One region of the Paenibacillus sp. sgz302191 genome, then DNA from elsewhere that is predicted to be linked to it. Evidence: riboswitches for the same ligand, from Rfam matches in the RefSeq annotation. Region 1 holds a riboswitch; each other region holds the start of a gene.
The links. A riboswitch is a leader RNA that binds a small molecule or an ion and turns the genes downstream of it on or off. The one in region 1 is predicted to bind cyclic di-GMP.

Region 1 (4,693 bases):
GGTGATGCATCCGCGGCCGGTTTCAGCAAGCTTGAAAAGCGCTTATGATGGCAATAGTTAAGGAATAGAAGAGAGGTATTGAACAATGAAGGAAAATAACAGATCACTCGTGCTGATCGGCCTGCTTCTCGGGCTTATTTTTGCCGAGCTGGACGAAACGGTCGTATCGACGGCTATGCCGACGATCATCCGCGAGCTGCAAGGATTGTCGCTTTACGGCTGGGTGGCGGGGGTATACATGCTTGCCGTGACCATATTTATGCCCATTTTAGGAAAGCTGGCGGATTTGTACGGGCGCAAACGCGTTTATTTAAGCTGCATGGCTTTGTTTTCTCTCGGTTCCATCATTTGCGGATTTGCGGACAGCATGACCGTTCTGCTGATCGGCAGGGGAATCCAAGGAATAGGCGCCGGCGGGCTGATGCCGTTGGCATTGGTAATTATAGGCGATACGTACCCGCTGGAGCAGCGCGCCAAAATTCAGAGCCTGTTCGGGCCGATGATGATCATTCCACAACTGCTGGGACCGACGCTGGGCGGTTATTTCGTGGATCATCTTAATTGGCATTGGGTGTTCCTGATCAACATCCCGGTCGGGATACTTGCAGCGTCGGTGATATTCGTAGGAATGCGCGAATCCAAAGGGGAGGAGAAGCGGTCCATCGACTGGATGGGGGCGTCTGCGCTCGTGCTGGCGCTGCTTTCCCTTCTGCTTGCGCCGGTGCTGATCGACAATCGGGGCTTGTCCTGGTCATCTCCGCTGATCATAGGGCTGCTTGCGCTTTCGGCCCTGTTTATCGCCCTCTTTATAAGGATTGAATCCAGAACGGCGGAACCGATTATACCGCTGTCGTTGTTCCGCAACCGCAATGTGGTCGTATTGTCGCTGCTTGTGTTTATCGTAATGCTTGGATTGATGGGCGGAATAGCGGCGTTCCCGTTTTTCTCTCAGAACGTGATGGGCCTAAGTCCAACCGCTGCCGGATATTTGACGCTGGCGTTTATGGCCGGGGCGATTCCTTCGAGTATCCTGAACGGATTTCTGATTACCCGGATTCCGTACCGGAACTTGTTTATCGTCTGCTTCTTGCTGCCGATCGTCGGCGTCGGTTTGCTGTCTCAGGTTCATGCTGCGACAACGCCGCTGTACATCATTGTTACCTTTGTCCTGTTAGGACTCGGTATCGGGGCTTTATTCGGAGGAGATAACCTGATCGTTCAGGAATCCGTCGCCAAGGAGAACAGCGGCGTAGCGCTCGGAACCGTTCAGCTGTTCCAGTCGCTTGGAGCGACAATCGGATTAAGCGTCTTCGGCAGCCTGCTCGCTAACAAAATCAAAACCGGCGTTGCCGGGTTGGCCGGCCAGCTTCCTCCGGGCATGGCGGATCATATCGAGACAGGGGGAATTCCCGCGGGGATATCCGCCGATCTGGTAACGAAGATTCAAGCGGTATTTGTGAATTCGTTCCAGAGCATTTTTATCATCGCTTTAGGCTTTATGATCGCGGCTTTTGTTATCTGCTGGTTTCTGAAGAAGGAAGTGTTATCGAAAAAAGAAGCCGAAGCCGTTCCCGCCGCCGAGCTGCAAGCCTGACCATTCGGCAAAATAGAGGTCTGACTGGGTCTGACTGCCGGCTTGCAGCGCCGAGGGCGCTTTGAAGAAGAGGTTCTGATTAGCTTGTGACAATAGGCTAAGGAAGGCCTCTTTTTCCTTTAACGAAAAGGGGGCGTTCATAGCTCCTCCGTTGTCGGATTTTGGCGGATTGTCGGCGGGGGGGCCGAAAAGTAAGCAGCCATCCGAGGAGCCGATAGCACCAGATATTTCATAATTAAGGATTTTATTGACGAAATTTGGTGATACGTGATATAAAATAACTAGGAACTTAGACCTATCATTCACCAATTTAAATATTTCTTAAAGAGATAAAGGCAAACTTGGCGAAAGCCAAGGACGCAAAGCTATAGGGGCTACACGAAAAGGATTCACATCGTATGCCAGCCAGTTTCCGCTTTAGGCCGCTGAGAAGGAACCTTAAAGCAAGGTTTCTTTTTTTTTTGGTCGTTTATGACGGACTAACAAGATAATGAGGTGTGCTTCATGATCGCTTATTTAGTGTCCATACTCCTGTACATAGTACCAATTCTCTTGTTGCTCTACATGATGATCGAAATTTATCAGCGAAACCGGTACAACGGGCTGAATAAAATCGCGGCCTGTTTTTTCCTTGCCACCATGCTGTTTTTCATCGGGAATTTGCTGTTCAGTATCGCCCCGATCCAATACGCGGGCCGAATCGCGCTGCTGCTGTTTTATTTTCCGGCTTTCATCATCATGTGTCTGACGATGCATTTTTGCTTCAGGCTGACGGAGGGATTTCAATCGACTCCGCGGCCGGTTATGACGGCGATCTGCTACAGCCCGTTGGTTCCGGCCTCGCTGGTGTTTTTTCCGCCTCCATGGATAACGGTTCATTTCGTCCAGAACGGCATTTGGAAATACCAGGAACCCGGTGCAGGCCTAACAGCATTGATGCTGGGCAGCACGCTGTATACGGCCGTTGTTTGCATCGTCATCGTGACCGCAGGGTTCAGGTTCGTAAATCAATACGATTTGAACTTGAAGCGAAAGCAGATGCGCACGGTTTTGCTTGGCCTCCTTTTTTCGTTTGTTTGGGCGATAGCGTTTATATTCTTTAAAATGCCGGCTGTTATGCCAAGCGGCGTCAATTTTCCGGCATTAAGCAGTTTCGCGCTCATTATCTTCACTTTTTTCCTCAGATATGCCATGATCAAATATGATTTCCTGCCTTCCCTGGAACGGAAGTATCAGGCTCTGTACGAAATGTCGCCGTTAACGATGATCATTACGGACCAGGATGGAATTATTAAAGAGGCGAATCCGCAAGCGGCGCTGCTTTTTGAATGCACGCAGAAGGAATTGCTTCTTCGCCATGCGCAGGAGTTCATTTTTCCCCAGTCCCACAAGTCCTCGCGTTCGTTCGACCAGCCGGGTTTCGGGGAAGAAACGATCCAGGGGGACTATATCGTCGTCACGCGCAAAGGGGCGAAAAAGTACGTTAAGGCCGAGAGCAAATATTTTGAGGCGCAGGGCGATCTGCTGCAGTATGTGGTGCTGCTCGACGTTACGAAAGCCAAGGCGGCCGAAGAGCAGGCCGTGTATCTCGCTTACCACGATACGCTGACAGGCCTTATGAACCGCGCTCATTTCAACAACGAGCTGGAATCGCATTTATCCGAGGGCAGTCGTTCTTCCATTGCCATTATGCTGCTGGACTTGGACGGATTTAAGCAAATTAACGATACTCAAGGGCACGTTGTCGGGGATCATTTGTTGAAAAAAGTGGCCGACCAGTTGTCGCTGCTCGCGCCTCCGCAGGCGACGATCTTCCGATTGGGCGGGGACGAATTTGCGCTCATTATTCCCGGATTGAAGGGCAAGGAGCAGATCCACGGCTGGGCGAATCAAATACTCGCAGGCTTCAAAATGCCTTTTGCTTATCAGGATAAAGCGTTCTACGTTACGTCCAGCATGGGCATTTGCTGGTCCCCTGAGCATGGCGTGAATCCGGACGAGCTGCTGCAATTCGCCGATATCGCGATGTATCAGGCGAAACGGCAGGGCAGAAACCAGTTCGTGATGTACGAGCCGCAGCTGCATGACGAGGAACAGGGGCGATATTTGATCAATTCGGGGGTGCGGCAAGGTTTGGAGGAAGGCGAGTTCTCGCTTCATTACCAGCCCCAAATCGACGTGCGGACAGGCGCGGTTATGGGGGTCGAGGCGCTGATCCGCTGGAATCGTCCCGGCATCGGTTTTGTTCCGCCCGGCGATTTTATTCCGTTAGCCGAAGAGTCGGGCATTATTGTGGAGATCGGGTATTGGGTGCTCGATACCGCATGTCTTCAGCTTCAGCGCTGGCTGGAAGCGGGGATTGCGCCGTTTTCGATGTCCATCAATTTGTCGGCCAGGCAGTTCCTCGACCCGAACTTTTCGCGCCGGCTGACGGATACGCTGCATCGAACGGGCATTGATCCGAGCCTGCTCTGCCTGGAGATTACCGAGAACACGGCAATGAGCGACAGCGAAAATGTGACGAACATTTGCAGCGAGATTATGAATTTGGGCGTGAAGCTGTCCATTGACGACTTTGGTACGGGATATTCTTCCTTATCGCTGCTCAAACGGCTATCCGTCCATTCCATCAAAATCGACCGCTCCTTTGTGAAAGATATGCTGGAAAGCGAACATGACCGCGCCATCATCAACGCGATTATTGCGATGTCGCACAGTCTCGGGAAGCGGGTCGTGGCCGAAGGCGTAGAGGAGCAGGGCCAATGGGATATGTTGTATGGGCTTGGATGCGACGAGATTCAAGGCTATTATATAAGCAGACCGCTTGCAGCCGGGGATTTGGTCGGATTTTTAAGCAAAAATAAAGTGGGAGTCTGAAGCTGCTCGCGCAGCGGCGGACTTCTTTGGATTTTTCCGGGGAAACCGGATGTGGTAACATAGAATATAGGAAGGGAAAGCTGCAATCGAGGAACGAAGCCTGGAAACTTGAGGGAGAGCTATGAACAAACACGAAGAAGAAAAGAAGGCGCTCGAGCGAACGGCCATCGACATATTTGTGGAGTTGTACAATCTCAATCATCGGCTTCCGTTCAGGCTGCT
Region 2 (4,693 bases), on a different contig from region 1:
GGGAGCAGGGGGTCGCATGTTCAAATCGTGTCGTCCCGATCTTTCAACAAATAAGCATGATCGGCGCAGTCAGTCGGCTGTCCGGGAATGCTTATTTTTTTGTTTTTAGATATAATGACAGTATGAAGAGGAAAAGGAGAGGGCTTCGTGGTTTTCGGCGCACGCGTGTGGAAGACAGGAATTGCGGTAACAATGGCATTATATATCAGCGCTTGGCTGAACTTTACCCCTCCCGTTATCGCGGCGGTAGCGGCTATTTTTGCGATGCAGCCTTCGATCTACCGATCATGGCGCTATTTTTTGGATCAACTGCAAACGAATATTATGGGGGCTGCTCTGGCTCTGCTGGCCGGGATGTTTTTCTCCAACAATATAATTGCAATCGGGATCGTATGTATTCTGGTTATTATCATCTGCCTGAGGATGGGCATGGAGGAAACGATTGGGCTCACTTTGGTTACGGTTGTGGCGGTGATGGACGCTTCGTCCGAGTGGCAGTTTGCCGTCAACCGGTTTATGCTCAGCTTGATCGGAATCGGCTGCGCTTGCCTGATCAACATCCTCTTTTTCCCGCCGAAGCCGAAGGAGCAGTTTGCCGCGCAGATCCATAGCGTTTTCAACAAACTTTCGCTGCTGCTGCGGACGGTTATCTCCGATGAAATGAAGGAGAACGTATTTCGCAACGAAAAAGACAGTTTGCAGGGGGCTGTGCAGTCGCTGGCGAATAAATACAAGCTTATGGAAGAGGAAGTTAAAAAGCTTAAGCGCGCCGGTTTCAGCCGCATTCGCCAATTAGTCATCTACAAGCAAATGCTGCGCGCCATTTACAAAGGATTTGAGGTTTTGGACGCCGTGGAGGAGCATTATTTTCAGGCGGCGCGCACACCGCAAACCGATGCGTTTTTTGACGGCCATCTGGAGAAGTTGATCAAATTCCACGAGCACGTGCTGCTGAAGTTCGATGATAAACTGAAGGCGGACAGCTCCGAAGGGCTGGAGATGGAGGCGGAGAGCGAACGTTTTATGTCGACGATCATCGAGCAGTTTTCCGAAGGGCCGGGAGGTATGCTGCGGCATTCGGTCGTGGCGGCCGCCATGTACGATTACGGCCATCAGGTAGCGCGGCTGGACAAGCTTGTGGAACATTACCATCGCGGAGATACGGACGAGAAGGAACCGATCGATGCGCTGCTGAAAAGCATAAAATTGAAGTAGCAAAATGAGGAGCCGTTGTCCCCGAAAAGGGGCAGCGGTTTTTTGCGCCCGTATGGAAAAACTTGGTTAATCATATGGTATAAAGCACATTTTGTTAATAAATCGCCATTTTTTAACCGATATAACAAAAAAGGATTCTGAAGGTGGTTTTTCCATATATTTTATAAAAAACTCTACACATTATTTTACGGGAGATGGTGGAAGCATCATGGATGAGAAAACAGTAACTACGGCAGCTTCATTGCAATTACGCAAGCTGGGCAACTCGGATTTAAAGCTGTCACCGCTGGGGCTTGGATGCTGGCAGTTCAGCAACGGAAAAGGGCTCGTCGGGAAATTCTGGCCGGCGCTGCGGAGAGAGGATATAAGGCAAATTGTTCAGACCAGCTTGGAAGGTGGAATTAATTGGTTCGATACTGCTGAAGCGTACGGTGGCGGACAGTCTGAGCAGCTACTTGCCGGCACGCTGAATGAGATTGGCGGAACGCTCGCGGCACAGGCGAATATCGCTACGAAATGGTGGCCGGCTTTTCGCACCGCAGGCAGCATCACGGCAACGATTGATGAACGTATCCGCCAGTTGGATCACCGGACGATTCACCTTTATCAGGTGCATTCTCCTTACTCCTTTGCTTCGGTTGCCGCCATGATGAATTCTATGGCTAGTTTAGTCGAGCAAGGGAAGATTAAATATGTGGGTGTAAGCAACTTTTCCGCGCAACAAATGCGCGAGGCCGATCGCGTGCTGCGCGAGCATGGCCTTCGTTTAGTTTCGAATCAAGTGAAATATAGCCTGCTCGACCGGAGAATTGAACAGAACGGAATTTTGGATACGGCTAAAGAACTCGGCGTGGCGATCATCGCCTACTCCCCATTAATGCAAGGGATCTTAAGCGGCAAATTTCACAAAAATCCATCCTTGGTCAAGTCGATCACGGGTCCGCGCAAGTGGACAGCGGCATTCCGGGAGTCGGGCTTGCAGAAATCAAAGCCGCTGATTGAAACGTTGGAACAGTTGGCTCAACAATATAACGCAACGCCAACGCAGATTGCCTTGAATTGGTTGATTAATGCCCACGGAGAGAACGTATTTGCGATACCTGGGGCTTCAAAAGTAACTCATGCCGAGGAAAATGTGAAGGCGATGCAGTTTACCTTGACAGCCGGAGAGATTGAGATGGTCAGCAGCATTTCCAACCAAGTGCTGAGATCGAAGTAATTGTGACCAATATACTTATCATGAATTTTATTAAAAACTTAGAATTTATTGACAAAATTCGATATTTTTTAGATAATACAATTAATTCCATAGGTATATCGATCTAAGAACAGCGAACTAAGCGGATCGCGGATTCATCATGCTAACGGAATTAAGCCGCTAAAGTTGTGCAGAAGTCTCGGCGAATACCGGAAGGCTGTATAAAACTATGGGAGGGGGCCGTTTATGTAAATGGATGAAGCCAAGTTTCTGGTAAGGATGTAAAACAACATACTTATGTTATTTCCCGTTAATCGTAAACACCTCGAAAGTGGTGGACACAAAGCCATGGGTCTAAAGCTGGATAAACAGCCATGATTGCCAGGTTGCCGAAGGAAACTGGGCGAAATTTGTCGTCTGTTCTTCTTAACTATGGGAACAGGCTTTTTTTATTGCAGCGAAAAATCATTCGGAGAACAGGGGGAAACGTTATGGAAACAAGCGTGATAGGTATCGAGGAGTATCCGTTAAGTTCCTATCAGAAAGATATATGGCTCGAGCAAAGTATGCACCCTGGAAAACCTATTTACAACCTTGGCGGGTACATTGAGGTTAAAGGAAAACTGGATACGGCTATCTTTAAGAAGTCCATTCAGTTGTTAATCAGGCAGAATGATTCTCTCAGAACTCGTCTTATTGATAAAAAGGGCGAGCCCTATTTAACAATCCTGCCGGAAATCGACTATGAAGCTCCGTTTCATGATTTTTCGGGGAAGAAAGATCCGAATTCCTTTTGCCTGGATTGGATGAAAAAAGAGTTTTTGAAAATTTTTCAACCGAAGGACAATTATTTTCGATTTGAATTATTACAAGGCGAACCGGGTGTATATTTCATTTTACTTAAAGTTCATCATATGATCATTGATGGATGGGGGTTTGCCCTCCTCATCAGTCAAATGTTTGAAAATTACAATGAATTGGCTCAAGGAATTGGGGAAATGAACAGACCTTCCTATTCCTATACCGATTTTATCTCTGACAACCAGAATTATTTGAATTCTTCAGCCTTTTTGAAGGATAGGAAGTTCTGGCAGAGCAAATATCGAACCGTTCCCGAGCCTTTGCTAAGCAGAGGTTTGAACACGGATGATGATTACGGCGATTCTGTTTGGAGCAATAGGGAAACTTTAACAATAAACAAGGCATTGTACGATCAAATGGTTGAATTTTGTAAGGAGGAAGGTTGTTCGTCGTTCCACTACTTTTTAGGCATACTGTTCCTTTACTTCAGCAGGGTTTGCAATCGAAACGAAATGGTGATCGGCGTCCCGGTTTTTAACCGGGGCAAAGCGCAGTATAAGCAGACCGTGGGACACTTCGCCAATGTGCTGCCGCTTCGGATAAGTCCCGAGCAGGATATAAGCTTCAAAGAACTGATAAAGTTCATCAAGCGTGAGCTTATGCAGTGCTATCGGCATCAGAAAATATCTTTCGGCGAAATTTATCGGGCGGTTTACGAGGATGTCCACGAAAAAGGAAATTTGTTTGATATATCGCTTTCTTTTGAAGAACAGGAAACGAGAGAATCGTTTAACGGCGCAGCGTGCCGGATCGTAAGCATGCCGCATCATCACGAAAGGAATGCGCTTACACTTCTGATATGGGGACAAGAAGGAGAAGCGGATGTAGCCGTAAATTTTGACTATCAGATACAGGTGTTTGAAAAGCTCATCCCTATAGAAAACGTCATCCGCCACTTTGATTATTTATTCACTCAAGTCATGGAACAAAGTGAAACTCCCATTTCGCAGATCGAGGTCGTGCCGGAGGAAGAGAGAGGCGTGCTGCTTGACGGTTTCAATCGGACGAAGACGGAATATCCGAAGGAGCAAACGATCCATGGACTGTTTGAGGAGCGGGCGGAGCAAAGAGCGGAGCATCCGGCATTGGTCTTCGGGCAGCAAACCTTAACCTACCGGGAACTGAACGAACAGGCGAACCGGCTGGCCAAGGTGTTGAGGGGGCGGGGAGTGAAGCCGGACGATATCGTCGCCATCATAGTGGAACGATCTATCGAAATGGTCGTTGGCATCCTGGGAACGCTCAAAGCGGGCGGCGCGTACGTGCCGATAGATCCAAACTATCCGGAGGAACGGATTCGCTATATGCTGGAAGACAGCGGTGCCTCTATACTGCTGACGCAAAAGCATTACCGGGACAAGCTCGACTACCGGGGCCCGATCATGGATTTGGATGGCGAAAGTCTTCAGTGTACAGACC
Region 3 (4,693 bases), on a different contig from region 1:
AAAATGCTCTGATTCGTTCTCGCCCGCTCCGCCTGAAGCATGAATTTCATTTGCGTAAACATGTCTCCGCCGGTTGAAGTCACCACATCCACGCCAAGGGCAGGAGTCCCGCCGTTCTCAAGAAATAACCCGGTGGCAGGATACCCGTGCCCCATCATCATTTCCACCTCGGGAGTAACGGATATCGACGCTCCTGAATCTGCGAGCATTTTGTACTCGTCATAACCCATTGTATTTGCATGAACCATATTTAAATCAGGGCCAAGCAAACCGGCTTTACATAGCTTTTCAACGGATCGGTCATCCGGCCCCCAACTGCCAAAACCAATATGCATGGAACATACCGCACCCAGTTCTCTGGCAAGCTCGATTTCCTGAACCGATGTATCCCAGTGACTAAATTCCGGTCCTCTAATGGCTAACCCCATCGTTAATAATTGATCATCGGAGGAAAAATACTGCTGTTTTACGCGGCGCACATCGTCAGTAACCATTTTTTTGCTATCACGGTTCCAATATTCGGTTTCACCGGAGGCTCCGTACGCGAACACGGCACGAATGCCGGAATGCTGCAAGCCGCGAATCAATTCGTCCGCATGATCGGGAGAATAAATCATCGTCCAATCCAAAAGAGTGGTTACGCCGGCATTGAGCGCTTCCAAAGCTCCCAACAGGTTAGCGGCATAACAATCCGCGGGCCGCAGCCTGCTTCCAAACCCGCCATAATAAATGTTTTGCAAATAGGTAGGCAACGACCAGTCGGTGCCTATAGTTCGCACCAAAGATTCCCAAACGTGCCGATGGGTATCCACCAATCCCGGCATGACAATCATATCCGTTGCGTCGACCATTTCACAATCCGATACTTCGAGATCTTCTTGAATCGTTGCAATGACAGAGTCTTCTACTAAAATGTCCGCTTTCTTAAAATCCCCTAAAGATTTGTCCATCGTCAAAACGCAGCCGTTTTTAATTAAGTAACGTCTACTCAACCTTCCCATCTCCTTTGACAAATGAATGGATTTTACAAAAGTGATGATGAAAAACGAATTTACATCTAATGCTTACAAAGAAAATATTACATAATTTAACATATTTGGTCAAGACTTAATTATGACACTTGCTCAAACGTAGCTCTAAGCTATGATGAAGAAAGAAAAAGATCGGCGCGTGTTCAAGTAGGTGCAAGAAATAAATATTTTGTGGAAATATGTTAGATTATGGGTTAATATGGGACTTGTATTAAATCTTATGTACTATTTTTATAGTTTTAAATGCCTATGAACCAACTGAACACGAAAAGGCAAACCTGTTCGAAAGACAGGGACGCAAAGCCACGGGCCTACTTCTACGAGGGATATGTCGTAAGACATTTTTCGGAGAAACGGCAGCCGGGTTGCCGAAATCGGTTGGTTTTTTGATTTGAGAAAAGTAAATTCATTCCTTTGGGGGTATACAAATGAAAGTATATTGGATTGCATCACTAGTAACTGCCGCACTACTCGGAACTTCCATTCACGCTGCCGGGGCCGATTCTACCACTGCTGCGCCGGGAACAAAAGCGATAACTACCGCCGGTACGGCTTCCACAGGCAGCTTCAGCGACACGAAAGGACATTGGGCGGAAACGACCATCGCTGGAGCCATTCAAAAAGGCTATGTCGACGGCTATCAAGACCATTCTTTCAAACCGAACGAAAAAGTGACGCGCGCCGAGTTTATCAAAATGGTCGATACCGCGCTTCATCTTTCGGTTTCCGGCACCGCCAGCGGCAGTGACTGGTATTTGCCATACATTAACGCGGCGGTCACCGCGGGGATTCATGAGTGGAGCGACTTCACGAGCGGGGATTGGAATACGCCGATGACGCGTCAAGAAATGGCGCGCATAGCGGTTCGGGCGGCTACTGGCGACAAGAACTTGGATGACAAGAAGTGGATGTACCTTGCGACGAAAGCCGGGCTGATCACCGGCCTGGACGATAGCGGCACACTAGATCGATGAGGTTTATTTTGTTTGCTTCGATGATGAGAATTTTGATATATATCGTAATAAGCTCGATAAGTATTAGGAAAATTTCCCACTAGCTGCAGTGAAGTCTTTTTTTTTGAATTACAGGAGTTGATCTAAAAATGGAGGATGCCCTACCACTTCAACCAAACGATATTAACGACGATCTGGCTCTTTCAATTGTAAGGGCCGTCCTAGATGACTTACAGGGTAGATACGGACTTGATCGAATGATTCTAGGTGGTTCTGACCGAGACGATCAAGAGACCCTCATTTCCATGTTTGAGCATTGGAGGAAATTGGTTTCCCAAAAGCTTTATTTATAGGGATTGATCACGGAAGAATTTAAAGCAAAGACCATTTGATTTGTTAAAAATATGCCATTCTATATTCCCGTTAACATAATCAAATTCCCATGTAAATTCGATCATTTTTCTCCATAAACTTCTTTCTACCTTCACTAATCTCACTGAATACTCATACGGGTCAAAATTTATAAAATTTAATTCGTCCCATTTTTTTCAATTTCATGGAATTTTTCTTAAGAGGTGCTGTGGGGGAAGGTTACGTTCAGCAGGATCACCGCGAGGCGATAGCGCAAGCGCTGCACGAAGCGGGCGACGACTGTGACGCTTGCGTGCTCATTCTGAGCAATGTGCGTGAGAAATATCAAGTATGGAACGGCGTGAAGATTCCTTTCGACGATGCCGAGGTTGCGAGAGAAATCATAGCAGGCATGCGAGCTTATGAATAGTTCTCATGCGCAAGCCGGGCGGCTTCAGACTGCAGTCCAGAGTTTACGACCCTGGACAGTTACAATAGGAAACTTGAGTTAGTCGTGTCTTATAACTTTAATCCACTTGTCATTAATAAATTGAAATACTTCCATCTGATCTGGGCTACCGGCATAAATAAACTTTCCTTGTGGAGTATTTTTGTAGTAAAGTACCGGTAAATATTTTTCATTATCCAAAGTGCTCTCCCGGTAGATCGTACTATAAGCTTCTTTTACAATTCCCGGTTTCGAAAAGATAACATTAAATTGTGTGTCTACGGCATTTCCGAATAGCGACACCGTCCCCTTGATAACCCTATATTCTCCTACAACATCAAATGACCAATATAGCCAATTCATCGGATTGTACTTATTAAATAAATTCGTTGTTCGAGGACTAACCTGATATTGAGTAGAAGTTTGATCTTCGTATAGTGTCCTTATCATTGCATCGGTGTTCCATTTGGAATAACTCCTTAATCCCAGATAGCCAAATACAAAGACCAATAGCAAATACAACATTCTCTTGCCTCCGGGTCTAAACAATACAAAGAGCAGTCCTATTAAAAGTGGCACCCATATCCAAGGATCTCCCAGATAGATAATATTCGCACTAAAACCTTCAACATATAATGGGTATAGTAAAGGGGTTTCATGCCCAAGATAGTCCATGAATAAGTGCCCAGTAATTAATGCGGCAATGAATGAAAACCATAACTTAATAAAATTGTATTGCTTCAAAAAGCCGTAAGCAAGGACTGTAAAGGGGAGAAGATAAATGGGAGCGAATATAATCGAATGGCTCCATAACAGAACAGTACGATACCCAAACAAATCAGGCAGGATCCCCACGATACTGCCTGATGTCACAATAAAGACTGCATTATATTTGGTTAAGGCCAGACCAGACTTACTAAGTAAAAGATATACAATAATCGTGCTTAGGACAATATGAGTTAGTAAGTGTCCTAATAAGTCCATAATCTCCTCCCACCTCATTCCTCACATCAGCTACTTAGCCCTACTTACTCTTGTGTCCTTTGTCGATTCTCTTCCTCATTCGATATCATTTCGGATTGGCTTCTTGTTTGATAAATGAATTGGCTTTTTCCCGCAAAACTTTGACAGCACGATCACTCGTAGTACTTCCTCTGACGATATTACGAATCTCCTCTTGAACCGCTAAGTTGAAGGAACTCATGAAGGACAAAGGATAATTAGTAGCGGTATACGTTCTTGAGTCAAATTTAAGCTCGTAAAACGGTTTTAGCGAATGTCCATATTTCTCCTTTGAATATTCTGTTCTTGTTAGCAGATTTTGATTTGATTTCGATTTGACCTTGGCTACTTCTTCACTATTGATAAATTTCACTATTTCCCATGCTGCTTCCTTAGATGAAGAATTGGAATTAACAGAAAACATAATATTAGGATACAACATATAGCTTGAATCGCGCAAATTAGGGTCAACCGGAAAACTCACAATTCCCACATCAATCTTTTTGTTTTGCACTCGATCCAACAAAACTTCTGAATCTACCGTCATTGCAGCTTTGCCATCAGCAAATAGATCTATAAAGCCGGGAGTAGGCTCCCCTGGTTTATTGATTTGGGGATAGTAAATGGACTTGGATCTGAATCCCTCAGCCAGCAGTTCCATCGCCTTACTCCATTCCGTCGCATTCTCCATGACTTCTAGAGGATTCTTAGGCTCTTGTCCAAGAATACTTATTCCTTTTGTTCTCCCAATCATGTCCAACATGGAGTATGTAGAGAAAACCGATGAAAATCCGTAGATGCCTTTTTCATTGCCGGTGAACCTTTTGGCTAAATCAAAAACATCTTCCCAGGTCATTTGATTATGCGGATATTGGACTCCGAAAGAATCAAAAATCTGTTTATTGTAA
Region 4 (4,693 bases), on a different contig from region 1:
ATTGATGGTCGATGCAGTTGTTATATGGAAATTTAACATTGAGGATCGAAGAATTTTTATTGAATAGGGCTTGAACGAATCGATCGGCCTCATCCTGGTTGTTAAACCGAACGGGCTGGCGTTCCCATCCGTTTTTACCTTTCGTGAATACCTTGTCGTAAGACACCATTTTTACATCTGAAAAACGGTTATCCGTCACGTAAGGCTGCAAAATCCCATATCCCCGAAAAGCATCGGAGTATAATAAAGCTAAGGCATCAATGTCCATACCGTCCAAGACAAGACGTTGATTGTGGTTCATCTCCATTTTGATCCAGATAAATAATGTCTCGTCCGAGATGGTCTGTTGTTTCGCTTCCTTCTTCTTTTTTTCGATATTTACCTGGATTAACTTGACGTTCTCCGTAAAACGATCTTTTAAACTGTCATCTGTTTCGATGCTTGATTTTATATAACCCCGAAGATCACTCCGGTTTTTGGAAATATCCAAAGTAGTCATACCCTCGTTCATGATGATTGCACCCTCCTCTTGAAGAATTTGTCAAGTACTTTACCAAGGAATCTTTTATTCTCGTCCTCTTCATTAAATGCCGGGTCTAGTTGTTTCATTGCCTCGATATATGGTTTCCCAATTTTCCTGCATAATTTGTGAAGAGGCTCATAGTTGGTCAGAATAAGCGGCTTTGCTTCTTCGGTAGATCGAGTAAATTCTTTACTCCGAGCGAGACGGCCAATCGGTTTTTTTTGGACCGCTTCTTGAACTAAAGAATCGTTCACCTTACCTCCTTCCACTAATTGATTCAGGATAATATCAACTTTATCTAAGGTAATTTCTCCTTGGACAAAGAGGTTCATATATGCCCTGGTGTGAACGAGCTTAGAGGAATCTGTAGTGATTGGAATGATAACCCGGTTGCAATAGCTTAAGAGTTGTATTCCAGCTGCCGCCGTAAGATCAGTATGCATATCAATTATGACGACATCGAACATCTGCCGAACTGTCTTGAGCAGCGTAATAAAGAACAGTTCCGAAAAGTCGCCCTGTGTTACAACATCGGGGTTTCCGACAAGTACCTTGATGCCGTGCCGTTCTACGAATATACTATCCAGCGTTTCAGCCGTAAGGTCTTTGTTCAAATAGGCTTGATAGGCGTCATATAGCGTCCTTCCCTTCGGATACCCGATATTCAGGTAATCTGCTATATCAGGGTTGACCAAGTTTAAGTCCATCAGCAGCACTTTCATATGCTGTCCGAGGTATATCGCCTGATTTAGAGCGAGGGTTGTTTTCCCATTTGAACCTACGCACCAATAACCGACAGCATGATTGAGAAAGCGGCTCCGGTCCTTGTCCACGACCCCCGTTCTAATTGTTGATGAAACTTCTTGCTGCCCGTTTTCTTTTGCTAAGTTATTACGTTCCTTGATCGTCTTGATAATGTTCTTTGAATCATCCGGCTCTATCGCCTCCTGCGCGCTCGATTTAGCTTGCGTGCTTACCTCTGTTGGGGCTGCTTCGGCTCTAGGTTTAGTATCTTCCCTCGCAACTGCTTCATGCGTCGCCGTTACTTCATTTACTGCTTCTTCTACCTCTCTCTCCGCACTCGGCATTCGCTGTTTAAGCTTTTTGAAAAATGGCGAGTCAGCGGGAGCGACTTCCTTTATTGTCTCTTCCTCTGGCGGATCAGGCTCATGAATCACTTCGGGAAGTTCAATTGCTCTTACTTGAACTGGATTATTCAGCATTTTGTCCGAGAGCTTGTCCATGAGATTTGGAAATTGTCCTGTAAACACGATAATATCGATAGAACCCTCAAGCTGTGCGACGTTTGGATAGAAGTCGATATTTTTATCAACAATAATAAGGTCCGGTATTTGCGAGGACATAGCTTCCATAAACTGGCCCAAGCTCTTGAGATTTACGGATGTTTGGTGCTCCTTCCCGATCCGATCCATGATTTTCTTATAGGTAACGTCTTTGCTGATCGAAAGAAAGATGTTCACGGTTTAGCTACTCCTTTCGGATCTGGTTCTTTCATTAATCGAATATCACCCTTTCGGGCATATGTATCAAATTTTTGCGCTTGTTCCTTCGACATTTTAACCGTAATGGCTTCTATATTAACTCTGTCGGAATCCTTTTCATCCGAGATGTCCAAGCCATCACGGTTCACCATAGCGACAATTGTCAGGTTTGTAAGAAGGGAATCTTGGAATGATTCCTTTTTCTCACGATCATAAGACTCAATAGATACTTGATCGCCCCGCTGGAGCTGCCAGGCCACAACCTCATCTTTATTAATGGCTTTTACGCCGACGATAACTTCTCCCGGTTGAATCTCTATGAGCGGTTTTAAGGCGATATCATTGCGACTCAAATATTCATCTTGGTTCATAGCTTCTTTGGCATAGGTACGATTAAAATAGCTCTCATCATCGATCATCCAGCCTTTTTTGTCTTTCACCTTCTCCATATGAAAGTAATCTTTCTTTAAAACTGAACCTTTCGGAATTTTTTTTGACGCTACCCATACCTTGGGGTAGGAATTCTGATTCACAAAATACATGGCCGAAATACCTGCTGCGATAACCCCTACAATAATCCATCTTTTATTAAACATCTAAATCCTCCGTTTACGTTTAATGGGGGTCTCTTGTCTACCAAACTACTCAAAATTCCTGTAGAATAATGGCACAAGAGAATTTATTACCAGTATATAAATCTATCAATCTACTAGTCAAGTAGTATATTAGTTTGTTAATATCTTAATCTACTAGTTGTATTGTATATTGATGGATTATATAATGAAAGGGCGAAGGTGAAAAATTTGTCAGATAAGTACCCTCTGAACATCGATGTGCGTTTCAAAAAACCACTTCAACGTAGAAAGGTCGACAAAGATATGGATATAAAGGACTCAGTTATGCAGGCCCTCGACTTATATTTCATACCTGAAATGCAGCAATTTATCGAAAAATATGGGAATGACGCCCCAAAAAAATTAGCCGCATTATTGAAAAAAGAACTATGAGATACAACATAATAAATGTTTTTGACATTAAAAAAAGCCCCAAATATGGGGCTTTTTTAGAACCCTTCTTTGGTAACCCGGCTATCATAGCATACATTTCTAATGCTTTAGACCCGTGGCTTTGCGCCCTCCCCTTTCGGGAAGTTTGCCCTTATCAGTGAAGTAAATTTTAGAATAATTAGGAAATTCGTCTTATTTACTAATGCATAAAACATATTACCACTTTATATATGTAGATGTTTGTCGAAACTTGTTGTCGAAAAATATATTTTTAGAAGTGTGTACGATCGTATGCCATTGGTACTATAATTTATTTTCAGAAAGTTATTGTTACATCATCAACTCCATTCATGGATAATACAAAAATAAAATATTAATTTACTTTTGTATTATATTATGATATATTCCATTCATCATTAACTTTAAGGAGTGACGACATGAAAAAGAAAATTTTTTTACTAGCATCTTCCATTATGATTCTGAGTGGCTGCAATAAGACGGTGATGCCCGTTGAAGCAAGCTCAGTTGATCAATTAGCTGTGGCTACCACTCTGCCCAACTTTAAGGACATTCAAGGTCACTGGGCAAAATCCGCAATAGAATTGGCAACACAGAAAGGGTATTTGGACGGCTATGAGGACGGAACATTCAGACCGGAACAAAACATAAGTCGGGCTGAATTCATGAAGATGACCGTTACCGCATTAAAGCTTGAGGTTGCCAAGTCGGGAAGTGGAGATAACTGGTATACCCCTTACATCAATGCAGCTGTGAAAGCCGGTATCCATCGATGGAACGACTTTACAACAGGTGACTGGAATACGCCAATAAGCCGCTTGGAAATGGCGAGAATTGGTGTCCGTGCTACAACGAAAAATTTGCAAAATGCGTCCGTACATATGGATGATAAATCCTTCTTGTATAATGCCACAAAAACGGGATTGATCCAGGGACTCGCCGGTGGCGAATTGGGAACGGATAAAGCGACGACACGGGCGCAGAGCGTGACAATCGTCGAGAGAGTATTGACTGCTAACAACGGTGGAAAATTGGAAATTGATAAGGCAGCAGCCAGTTTTGCAGAAATTGAATTGAGAGGCAGTAATTTTGAAACTATGTGGGGGATCCGAGTGAAAGAATTTCCCTTCACGTACCATGTCGGAGAAGGCTTTGAAATGGTAATCAATAAAGTTGTTGTTATCGATCATTCTGATCCAAACTCTATTTTTTCCAATCTCTATAATGATGGACGCATTGGAAATGGGGAAAACTCATACTCAATGGCATTCGATATCACAATGAAAAACACAACGAAGAAAGATCATTACGTTTTCTATCCTAGACAATCCATATCGATGGTCGATTTTATTGGTTCATTTACGCGGAACAACGATCTGAAACCTATATGGATGGATCAAGTTGGAGAGTATCAAGGCTGGCTGGGTTTCAATGGAAAAAAAGAAGACATTGAAAGAATATTAAAACTAGGCAACACACCCAGGGTAGATTTAAAGGTTCAGTCGGAGCATTTAAATTTTGTTATTGGGAAGTGAATTGAATGAGAAGAATATACAAGCCTATTAATTTTGTAGTACTTATCATACTGTCAATTCAACTTCTTATCCCATTGCTCGATATGCCAGCTTCTGCTTCGGCTCCAC

Region 2: linked by a shared signal. The riboswitch ahead of AC3G2T_RS22665 (non-ribosomal peptide synthetase) and the one ahead of AC3G2T_RS00205 (EAL domain-containing protein) in region 1 are both predicted to bind cyclic di-GMP.
Region 3: linked by a shared signal. The riboswitch ahead of AC3G2T_RS16020 (S-layer homology domain-containing protein) and the one ahead of AC3G2T_RS00205 (EAL domain-containing protein) in region 1 are both predicted to bind cyclic di-GMP.
Region 4: linked by a shared signal. The riboswitch ahead of AC3G2T_RS34995 (CpaB family protein) and the one ahead of AC3G2T_RS00205 (EAL domain-containing protein) in region 1 are both predicted to bind cyclic di-GMP.

Annotation. Positions count from the first base shown of each region.
Region 1 is NZ_JBYLHY010000001.1:41,104-45,796, forward strand. Features, by position in the region: gene AC3G2T_RS00195 (MDR family MFS transporter) at 86-1,594, shown strand; gene AC3G2T_RS00200 (hypothetical protein) at 1,544-1,903, opposite strand; cyclic di-GMP riboswitch class I at 1,919-2,011, shown strand; gene AC3G2T_RS00205 (EAL domain-containing protein) at 2,099-4,471, shown strand; gene AC3G2T_RS00210 (hypothetical protein) at 4,593-4,693, shown strand, end outside.
Region 2 is NZ_JBYLHY010000016.1:151,424-156,116, reverse strand. Features, by position in the region: tRNA gene AC3G2T_RS22680 (tRNA-Pro) at 1-39, shown strand, start outside; gene AC3G2T_RS22675 (FUSC family protein) at 148-1,215, shown strand; gene AC3G2T_RS22670 (aldo/keto reductase) at 1,424-2,434, shown strand; cyclic di-GMP riboswitch class I at 2,719-2,807, shown strand; gene AC3G2T_RS22665 (non-ribosomal peptide synthetase) at 2,905-4,693, shown strand, end outside.
Region 3 is NZ_JBYLHY010000009.1:292,964-297,656, reverse strand. Features, by position in the region: gene AC3G2T_RS16025 (amidohydrolase family protein) at 1-1,001, opposite strand, end outside; cyclic di-GMP riboswitch class I at 1,293-1,404, shown strand; gene AC3G2T_RS16020 (S-layer homology domain-containing protein) at 1,460-2,005, shown strand; gene AC3G2T_RS16015 (hypothetical protein) at 2,565-2,765, shown strand; gene AC3G2T_RS16010 (metal-dependent hydrolase) at 2,844-3,767, opposite strand; gene AC3G2T_RS16005 (ABC transporter substrate-binding protein) at 3,853-4,693, opposite strand, start outside.
Region 4 is NZ_JBYLHY010000042.1:22,983-27,675, forward strand. Features, by position in the region: gene AC3G2T_RS34985 (ATPase, T2SS/T4P/T4SS family) at 1-511, opposite strand, end outside; gene AC3G2T_RS34990 (CpaE/TadZ family protein) at 508-2,004, opposite strand; gene AC3G2T_RS34995 (CpaB family protein) at 2,001-2,621, opposite strand; gene AC3G2T_RS35000 (hypothetical protein) at 2,829-3,032, shown strand; cyclic di-GMP riboswitch class I at 3,101-3,192, opposite strand; gene AC3G2T_RS35005 (S-layer homology domain-containing protein) at 3,470-4,585, shown strand; gene AC3G2T_RS35010 (glycoside hydrolase family 78 protein) at 4,591-4,693, shown strand, end outside.